One region of the Pseudomonas mohnii genome, then DNA from elsewhere that is predicted to be linked to it. Evidence: predicted binding sites of a transcription regulator. Region 1 holds the regulator's gene; the other holds the start of a gene.

Region 1 (5,192 bases):
CCGCGTCGTCATCAGTTGGTCAGTCGCGCCGTTAGCGTGCAAATGCAGGAAGAACCCAGCGAAGAAGCCATGGCTGACATGTTCGCTGACATCTACCACAGTCCGACAAAGCAGGTTGGCTGAGGTAAAAATGAATAGTTTTTGTACCTACATCGATGGTCTGCCATGCATTGTTCCGGTTGAGAACGCGCAGCCAGTAATGTGGCCTCCGTCTATGCAAGACAAGGTAAAGAAATAACATGGGCAGCATGCATCCCGTACAGGTGATCGCGGTGACCGGCGGCAAAGGTGGCGTCGGGAAGACTAACGTGTCAGTGAACTTGTCCCTGGCTTTAGCTGAGCTTGGCCGTCGCGTCATGCTGCTGGACGCCGACCTGGGGCTGGCGAACGTCGACGTTCTCCTGGGCCTGACACCCAAACGTACCCTGGCCGACGTAATCGAAGGCCGCTGCGAGCTGCGTGACGTCCTGTTGCAGGGGCCGGGCGGCATCCGCATCGTGCCGGCCGCGTCCGGCACCCAGAGCATGGTTCATCTGAGTCCGGCGCAACACGCCGGCCTGATCCAGGCCTTCAGCGACATCGGCGACAACCTCGACGTACTGGTGATCGACACCGCTGCGGGTATTGGTGACTCGGTAGTCAGTTTTGTTCGCGCGGCGCAGGAAGTCTTGCTGGTGGTCTGCGATGAGCCGACTTCGATCACCGACGCCTACGCCTTGATCAAATTGCTCAACCGCGATTACGGCATGAACCGTTTCCGGGTCCTGGCCAACATGGCGCAGAGCCCGCAGGAAGGCCGCAATCTGTTCGCCAAACTGACCAAGGTCACGGATCGCTTTCTCGACGTCGCCCTGCAATATGTCGGTGCCGTGCCTTACGACGAAAGCGTACGCAAGGCGGTACAGAAGCAACGTGCCGTCTACGAAGCGTTCCCGCGCTCCAAGTGCTCGCTGGCGTTCAAGGCTATAGCCCAAAAAGTCGACACCTGGCCGCTGCCTGCCAACCCGCGCGGACACCTGGAGTTTTTCGTTGAGCGCCTCGTGCAACAAACGGCAGGACCCGTGCTATGACCGCCAGCGGTTACAACCTTTACAAGAAGTCGGCACGTGATGCGCAGTACGAGTTGATCGAGCGTTACGCGCCACTGGTTAAACGCATTGCCTACCATTTGCTGGCGCGTCTGCCGGCCAGTGTCCAGGTCGAAGACCTGATCCAGGCCGGGATGATCGGCCTGCTGGAAGTGTCGGCCAAATACGACGCCAGCAAAGGCGCGAGTTTCGAAACGTACGCGGGCATACGAATCCGCGGCGCCATGCTCGATGAAGTGCGCAAGGGGGACTGGGCGCCTCGTTCGGTTCACCGCAACACGCGCATGGTCAGCGACGCAATTCGCTCGATTGAAGCTAAAACCGGCCGTGACGCTAAAGATCACGAAGTTGCGGCCGAACTCCAATTGAGTCTCGATGATTATTACGGGATTTTGAACGACACCCTGGGCAGCCGGTTGTTCAGCTTCGACGATCTGTTGCAGGACGGCGAACACGAAGGGCTGCACGAGGATGGCGCGAGTGCTCATCTCGAGCCGTCACGCGATCTGGAAGATGAACGCTTCCAGGCGGCGCTGGCGGATGCGATTGCCAATTTGCCGGAGCGCGAGCGACTGGTGTTGGCGCTGTACTACGACGAAGAGTTGAATCTCAAGGAAATCGGTGAGGTCCTGGGGGTTAGCGAATCTCGGGTCAGCCAGTTACACAGCCAGTGCGCGGCCCGCTTGCGGGGGCGTTTGGGAGAGTGGCGAGCGCGCTGAAGGCAGTGTGGGGGCACTGCGACGTGACTGGTGGGGTATTAACCGCGCCGGTCTCGATCCGTTGTACTCCGGACTGTTATTAAGTGCTTTGCCAGATTGATTGAAATGGCGCGTCCAGGTGCTGGGCGCGTTTTAGTCTGCTTGGAGGTCGAATTGGACAAGAACATGAAAATCCTCATCGTTGATGACTTCTCAACGATGCGGCGGATCATAAAAAACCTGTTGCGTGACCTTGGGTTCACCAACACGGTCGAGGCCGACGATGGCACTACTGCCATTCCGGTTCTCAACAGCGGGAGCATCGACTTTCTGGTGACGGACTGGAACATGCCTGGCATGACCGGTATTGATCTGCTGCGCCACGTGCGTGCCGATGAAAAACTCAAGCATCTGCCAGTGTTGATGGTGACCGCTGAAGCCAAGCGCGAGCAGATCATCGAAGCGGCCCAGGCGGGCGTTAACGGCTATGTGGTCAAACCCTTCACGGCCCAGGCGTTGAAAGAAAAAATCGAGAAGATTTTCGAACGCATTGGTTGAACTGCGCCACGGGGGAGCTATGGGACATAACGAATCATCGCAGGGCGATTTCGAATCGACCCTGAAAAAACACGCCGTCGAACTGGTCGCGAGCCTTGAAAAAGGCAGGTTCGGCGATGCTGTGCAATTGATCCATGAGCTCAACCAGACCCGTGACCGCGGCCTGTACCAGGAAGTGGGCAAGCTCACCCGCGAGCTGCATAGTGCGATCGTCAATTTCCAGATTGACCCGCACATGCCGCAAGCCGAGGAGGTGTCACAGATCACCGACGCCACCGAGCGTCTGGGTTATGTGGTCAAGCTGACCGAGGCCGCAGCCAACCGCACCATGGACCTGGTGGAAACCGCCACGCCGCTGGTCAACAGCCTGGCTGATGAAGCCCAGGCCTTGAGCACGGACTGGGGGCGGTTCATGCGTCGCGAAGTCGGGGCTGAAGAGTTCCGCGAGCTGGCCCGGCGAGTCGACGGGTTCCTGTCGCGCAGCAGCGCAGACAACCGCGCGGTGTCGAGCAACCTGAACGACATCCTGCTTGCCCAGGATTACCAGGACCTCACCGGTCAGGTGATCAAGCGTGTGACCCTTCTGGTCACCGAAGTCGAAAGCAACCTGCTCAAGCTCGTGCTCATGGCCAGTCAGGTGGACCGCTTCGCGGGCATCGAACATGACCGTGAAGCGATGCTTGCAGAAAAAGATCCACAAAAACATCTCTCTCAGGGTGAAGGTCCGCAGATTCATGCCGATAAAAGAGAAGACGTTGTGTCCGGTCAGGACGATGTGGACGATTTGTTATCCAGCCTGGGATTTTAGCGTTTTAGAATTTTAGGTTTTTTGGGTTTTTAGACCTGTAGGAGCACCCCCTTAATGAGCTTCGGCGCCGATGAAGAGATCCTTCAGGATTTCCTGGTTGAGGCCGGCGAGATTCTAGAGCAACTGTCCGAGCAACTGGTCGAGCTGGAAAGCCGGCCGGATGATGCGGACTTGCTCAATGCAATTTTTCGCGGTTTTCACACTGTAAAAGGGGGCGCCGGCTTCCTTCAGCTCAATGAGCTGGTGGAGTGCTGTCACATCGCCGAGAACGTGTTCGACATCCTGCGCAAGGGCGAGCGTCGCGTTGACTCGGAATTGATGGACGTGGTTCTCGAAGCACTGGACGCGGTGAACGGCATGTTCGGCGAAGTCCGCGAGCGCAGTCCGATCACGGCGGCCACACCCGAATTGCTTGCGGCGCTGGCCCGTCTGGCCGAGCCGCAAACCGCTGACGAGGCGGCTCCTGCGCCCGCAGTTGAAGTGGTGCAAGAGCCTGTTGCCGAAAGCGACTCGGGCGACATCACCGACAACGAATTCGAACAACTGCTGGACTCGCTGAATGCCGTCAAGGCCCAGGCTGAAGCGCCAGCAGCTGCTCCAGTACCGGACGGCGCTGCCGCCGCCAGTGACGAAATCACCGATGCCGAGTTCGAGTCGTTGCTCGATCAACTGCACGGTAAAGGTCAGTTCGCCGTCGATGCGGTGGCGACGCCTGCTGCGCCCACGGAACCGCAAGCCCCGAAAGAGGCGGGCGACAGCTCCGATATCACCGACGACGAATTCGAAGCCTTGCTCGATCAGCTGCACGGCAAGGGCAACTTTGCTGTCGATGCGCTGGAGTCGGCCATCGCTTCGGTGCCAACGCCAGCAGCGCCAAACGCCGCGGTGGCGGGCAGCGATCTGATCAGCGATCACGAGTTCGAATCGCTGCTCGACGAATTGCACGGCAAAGGCAAGTTCACTGAAGTCGGTACTGCTACCGGCGCCAGTGCTTCGGTGGCGACGCCCGTGGCCAAGGCCGAGGCCCCGAAACCGGTGGCGAAGGCTACCGAGCCTAAAGCCGAAGCACCGGCGCCAGCCGCGGCACCCGCGCCAGCCACTGCACCGGCTCCGGCCCGCGCCCCGGCCCCGGCCTCGGCCCCGGCGCACGAAAAGCCGGCCAGTGAAGCAGAGACAACCGTGCGGGTCGACACCGCACGTCTCGACGAAATCATGAACATGGTCGGCGAATTGGTGTTGGTGCGTAACCGCCTGGTTCGCCTGGGTGCCAACAGCGCCGATGAGGCCATGTCCAAGGCTGTGTCGAACCTCGATGTGGTCACCGCCGATCTGCAGACCGCGGTCATGAAGACCCGGATGCAACCGATCAAGAAAGTCTTCGGGCGCTTCCCGCGTCTGGTTCGCGACCTGGCTCGCCAGCTCAAGAAAGAGATCAACCTGGAGCTGGTCGGCGAAGAAACCGACCTCGACAAGAACCTCGTCGAGGCCCTGGCCGACCCGTTGGTCCACTTGGTCCGCAACGCAGTCGACCACGGTATCGAGTCGCCGGAAGAGCGCGAAGCCTCGGGCAAGGCCCGCGGTGGCAAGGTGATCCTGGCCGCGGAACAGGAAGGCGACCACATCCTGCTGTCGATCTCCGATGACGGCAAGGGCATGGACCCGAACGTCCTGCGTTCCATCGCGGTAAAACGCGGTGTGATGGACAAGGACGCGGCCGATCGCCTGAGCGACACCGAGTGCTACAACCTGATCTTCGCCCCGGGCTTCTCGACCAAGACCGAGATCTCCGACGTGTCGGGTCGTGGCGTGGGCATGGACGTGGTGAAAACCAAGATTTCCCAGCTCAACGGCTCGATCAACATCTACTCGGCCAAGGGCCAGGGTTCGAAGATCGTCATCAAGGTGCCATTGACCCTGGCGATCATGCCGACGCTGATGGTCATGCTCGGCAACCAGGCGTTCGCGTTCCCGCTGGTGAACGTCAACGAAATTTTCCACCTCGACCTGTCGACCACCAACGTCGTGGACGGCCAGGAAGTG
Region 2 (5,192 bases), 1.0 Mb from region 1:
TCCGCGAACTGTTCTCCGGTGACTGCAACGTCGCGCTGCTGTATTTCGCCGGCCACGGCAGTTTCGACCTCGATACCGACGAAGGCATGCTGATCCCTCAGGATTACAAGTCCGCAAAGGACGGCATCCGGATCAGCGATATCCTGAACTGGGCGAGCAAAGCCACGAAAATCAAAAACAAGGTCATCATTCTCGACTGCTGCCAGGGCGGGTCGGCCGGCGAAATACGCGCATTGCGCAGCGAGAGCAGCGTGATTGGCGAGGGCATGACCATTCTGACGGCGTGCAAAAAAGAACAGCCGGCGATGGAAGGCGCCGGCCACGGAGTCTTCACCGGTTTGCTGCTTCAGGCATTGCATGGCGGTGCCGCGAACATTCTCGGCAAAATTACGCCCGGCAGCCTCTATTCATTCGTCGACAACGCCCTCGACGCCTGGGAGCAGCGGCCGGTGTTCAAGACCAATGTGTCGCAGTTCATTTCCCTGCGCGAGGTCTCGCCGCTGATCCCCAAGGAAATCCTGCGCAAGCTGCCCGAGTGGTTTGCCGAAGCGGAGTCGGTCTACCCCCTCGCCCCCAGCTTTGAGCCCACCGAACCTGAATTCAACCCGGAGCACGGCGAAGTCTTCGCCCAACTGCAAAAGTGCAACCGCCACAGCCTGGTCGAACCAGTGGATGCCGAACATATGTATTACGCGGCCATTCACTCCACCGGATGCCGCCTCACCGCCCTCGGCGCCTATTACCGCGAACTGGCCATCAAGGGACATTTCTGATGCCTGTGTTTATCAGCTACCGCCACATGGATCGCGCCTATGCGATGAACATCAACAGCCGCCTGATGCAGGCCAACATCAGAACTTATCTGGATGTGATGGACCCAGAGTCCCAGACCACCGACGACATCACCGGCGTAATCACCCGCAATATCAGTGAGTGCACGCATTTGCTGGCGGTGGTATCGGAAAAAACCGCGCTGTCCTGGTGGGTGCCGTTCGAAATTGGCGAGGCGACCATTACCAACCGGCGCATCTGCTCGTTCAAGACCGGACCGACAGAATTGCCGCTGTACCTCGATAAATGGCCGAAACTGACGCGTGAAAAGGACATCGATTTTTTCATCGAGGCCTATCGCGATGAAGCGACACTCAAACGCTCGATGTCACTGGAATCGCTCACCGGCAGCGAATCTGTACGAAGCGTCAACAGGACTAACGCCGATCGCTTTCATACTGACCTCAAATCCAGAATCTCTCGCGGTTTCTGAAATCGCGCCCACAAAAAAGGCCGACAGCGATGTCGGCCTTTTTTGTGGATCACTGCTTCGGCGCTGGGGCCGGTGCAGTGGCGGGGGCTGGTGCCGCACTCCCGGGTGCTGACGGTTTCGGCGCCGGATCTTCGAACAAATTCAGACGCTCACGAAGCTCGTGGGCCGGCAGCGGTTCCTTGTCCGCCGGCAACGCATTTGGATCGGCGGGGGTAGCCGGCGCTGCTCCGGGCGTCTCGCTTCCTTTCGTGGCATCAGGGGCAGGTTCGGCCCCTTGCGAGCCTTCGATGGCGCGTTGGGCTTTCTTGGTCAGCACGATGATGTCGATACGACGGTTGATCGGATTGAACGGATGTTCACGATCAAACAGCGCCGATGAGGCATACCCCACGACACGCGCCACCTGCTGATCCGGATAGCTTCCCGCGACCAGCGCACGGCGGGCGGCGTTGGCACGGTTGGCCGAAAGTTCCCAGTTGCCGAAATCACCGGTGCCGGTGTACGGCTTGGCATCGGTATGGCCGCTGATGCTGATCTTGTTCGGCACCGCTTTGATGGTGTCGGCCATGGCCAGCAGGATGTCTTCGAAATACGGCTTCAAGCGAGCACTGCCGGAGTCGAACATCGGCCGGTTTTCGGCGTCCACGATCTGGATGCGCAAACCGTCCGGAGTGATCTCGAACATGATCTGGTCTTTGAATTTCTGCAGCTGCGGATTCTCTTCGACCTTGTTCTGCAACTCTTGCAGCAACAGTTCGAGACGCTCCTTCTCGACCATCTCGGCCATGCCTTCGACCTGTTCGGCGTCGACGGTTACCTTGTCCGGTTGTGGCTGGGACTTCACCTCGGGGTTGAGGGTGTTTTCCGGCGCCAGGGTCGGCGTGCCGCCCAGATCGATGATGTACGGCGTGCCGCTTTCCGAGAAGCCGATCGGGTCCTTGAAGTAACCGGCGATGGCGATCTTCTGCTCCGGCGTCGCCGTGGACAACAGCCACAACACCAGGAAGAACGCCATCATCGCCGTGGCGAAGTCGGCGAAGGCGATTTTCCAGGCGCCCCCGTGATGCCCACCGGCGTAGCGCTTGACGCGCTTGATGATTATCGGCTGATTGTTCTCCATGCTTAACGACCGCGGACCGCTTGTTCCAGCTCGGCGAAGCTAGGACGGTGCGCCGGGTACAGAACCTTGCGTCCGAACTCCACGGCCAGCGATGGCGGCATGCCGGAAGCCGAGGCGACCAGCGAGGCCTTGATGGCTTCGTAGACGTTCAGTTCTTCCTTGGAATCGTGGGCCAGGGAAGTGGCCAGCGGACCGAAGAAGCCGTAGGCGGCGAGAATACCGAAGAACGTACCGACCAGTGCCGCACCCACGTGCAGGCCGATGGACTTCTGGTCACCTTCGCCCAGGGACGCCATGGTCACCACGATACCCAGTACCGCCGCGACGATACCGAAACCGGGCATGGCGTCGGCGACGCCGTTCACGGCGTGGGATGGATGCTCCAGGTCTTCCTTGAGGCTGAAGAGTTCCATGTCAAACAGCCCTTCAAGCTCATGAGGTGCCATGTTGCCGGAAGACATGATGCGCAGGTAATCGCAGATGAACGCCGTCATGCGCTCATCCTTCAGGACCGCCGGGTACTTGGCGAAGATCGGGCTCGCGGCGGCATCTTCGATGTCACCTTCGATCGCCATCATGCCTTCACGGCGGCTCTTGTTGAGAATTTCGTAGATCAGGCCCAGGACTTCAAGGTAGAAGCCGTGGCTGAAACGCGAGCTGAACATGCTCAGGGACTTCTTGAGCACGTGCATCGTCATGTAGCCGGGGTTGGCCTGCAAGAATGCGCCGAGGGCCGCGCCGCCGATGATCATCACCTCGAAAGGCTGGATCAGGGCTGCAATTTTGCCGTGGGAGAGCACGTATCCGCCGAGCACGCTCGCGAATACGACGATGATGCCGATAATTTTAGCCATAGGTAGGAGAGCACTTACTGAGTCGGGTTCAAGGTCATATTCGGAAGTTAAAAAATCTCTTCTTCTACTTATCGGCAAAACTGCGCCAGACTATAGCCAGTTCAGGCGAAAAGCCAATTTGACCCACTCCGGGCACAGTTAACGCTGACGATGATCGCCTCCACCATGGTTAACGAAACGAACGTTCCAATTCCAAAACCGACCACACTCGAAGGCTGGGTCAAGCTTCTGGATGATGTGCGCCTGCCGGTTCCCAAGGCCATCCATGACCGTGTCTGGCTGGCCATTCGCGACCATCGCAGCTCGTTGCGCGACATCGCCGAATTGATGCAGGAAAGCCCGCCCCTGGCCTTGAGCGTGATCCGCGAAGCCAACCGGCATACCCATGGCAGCATGACCGAGCCGGCGGAAAACCTTGAGGTCGCCATCAATCGCCTTGGCCTCAAACGCACTGAAGAATTGCTCGACCGGATGCCCGTACTGCCGCAAACCGACATCCCCAAAGCCCTGCGTCAGTTGCAGATGATCAGCCAGCACGCCACGCAACAGGCCAATGGTTTTTTTGCCAGTCGCCTGGCGCGCCTGTGGCAGGACATCTACTGGGGCAGCCTGTTGTTTCTGTCGCCGCTATGGCCACTGGCCCTGACTCACCCGCAATTGCTGGAGGACTGGGAACTAAGGGTCATTCATAAAGGCGAGTCGGCGCGCAGGGTCGAAAAGCAATTGTTTGGCGTACGCCTGCTGGACATCGGCCAGGCCCTGGCGGACATATGGCGCCTGCCGATCTGGGTGCAGCAGGGCTACCGTCTGCTGCTCACCGAGCAACGGGAACTGGTGAAGGTTCTGCGCATTGCCCGCGACAGCGAGCATCCATTGCGCCAGCAGAACCGCCTCGATGACGATCCGACCCTGCGCCGCTGGCTCAATCAACCGGCCAATACCGTGTTGCTGGCCAACGGTCTGGCATTGTCGGCGCACCAGGCCTGGGACAGTCCGCACAGCCAGCGGTGGCAGTATCTGACCAGCCTATACCTGCAAGTACCGATGGAAGACGTGCAACAGCAATTGCACCAGCAGGCCGCCAACAGTGCGCGCCATCACGCCATGCCTGACCTTTGGCACCCCGCCGAAGCGTTGATCTGGCCGTGGGGCATGAATCGCGTCCATGCCGCTTTGCTGCCGGCACCCGCGCCCACCGCCGAGGACCTGGCGAAATGGCGCAAGCAATGCGCCGAGCTGTTGGTCGAACCGAGTCACTTCACCAATGCCATGCACTTGACCATCGCTGCCCGGGACGCCCTCGTCGCCTGCGGCATGCGCCGCGTGATGATCCTGATGGCCGACCGCACCCACGCCAACCTGCGAGTGCACCAAACGGCGGGACTGCCCAAAGAAGTGGCGGCGATGAACTTTGCGGTCAGCCAAAGCACCGTGCTGCAACGCTTGCTTTCGCAACAGGCCCAGGTACGGATTAACCCGACCAACAACGCACAATTTTCAGCCCTGCTGCCCAACGGCCTGCGCGCGCAGTTCAGCGGCGAACACCTGCTGCTGCGCTCACTGGTCAACAATGGCCGGGTGATCATGATTGTCGTGGCGGATCAGGGCGGCGGGCCGTTTTCGGAAATCACCGTGCAAGCCTTCGGCAAAACGGCACAGTGCATCGAGAAAGCGCTGCATAACTTTAGCCGCCGCGGCCAATAGCGCTGCGCTACAATCCTCCCTTTTGTGCTCTGGAGACCTCACATGTCTGACTTCTCTGGCTTGCCGCTGGTGATCGAACCGAGCGACTTGCTCCCTCGCCTCGATGCCCGTGATCTGATTCTGGTGGACCTGACCAGCAGCGCCCGCTACACCGAAGGGCATATTCCCGGTGCGCGGTTTGTCGATCCGAAACGCACACAGCTCGGCCAGGCGCCCGCCCCAGGCCTGATGCCGTCGCAAGCCGCACTCG

Evidence for each region. The regulator FliA, encoded in region 1, starts transcription of late flagellar genes. The targets are predictions, from matches to a motif close to CTAAAGTTTNNNNNNNNNNNGCCGNTAA.
Region 2: the regulator FliA is predicted to act here: its motif matches at 3,307-3,334, upstream of motA (flagellar motor stator protein MotA).

Annotation. Positions count from the first base shown of each region.
Region 1 covers NZ_FNRV01000001.1:1,753,310-1,758,501, reverse strand. The annotation lists gene flhF (flagellar biosynthesis GTPase FlhF) at 1-123, shown strand, start outside; gene fleN (flagellar synthesis regulator FleN) at 240-1,070, shown strand; gene fliA (RNA polymerase sigma factor FliA) at 1,067-1,807, shown strand; gene BLV61_RS08280 (chemotaxis response regulator CheY) at 1,973-2,344, shown strand; gene BLV61_RS08275 (protein phosphatase CheZ) at 2,364-3,152, shown strand; gene BLV61_RS08270 (chemotaxis protein CheA) at 3,207-5,192, shown strand, end outside.
Region 2 covers NZ_FNRV01000001.1:2,758,741-2,763,932, forward strand. The annotation lists gene BLV61_RS12800 (caspase family protein) at 1-773, shown strand, start outside; gene BLV61_RS12805 (toll/interleukin-1 receptor domain-containing protein) at 773-1,264, shown strand; gene motB (flagellar motor protein MotB) at 1,314-2,384, opposite strand; gene motA (flagellar motor stator protein MotA) at 2,387-3,238, opposite strand; gene BLV61_RS12820 (HDOD domain-containing protein) at 3,404-4,942, shown strand; gene BLV61_RS12825 (rhodanese-like domain-containing protein) at 4,985-5,192, shown strand, end outside.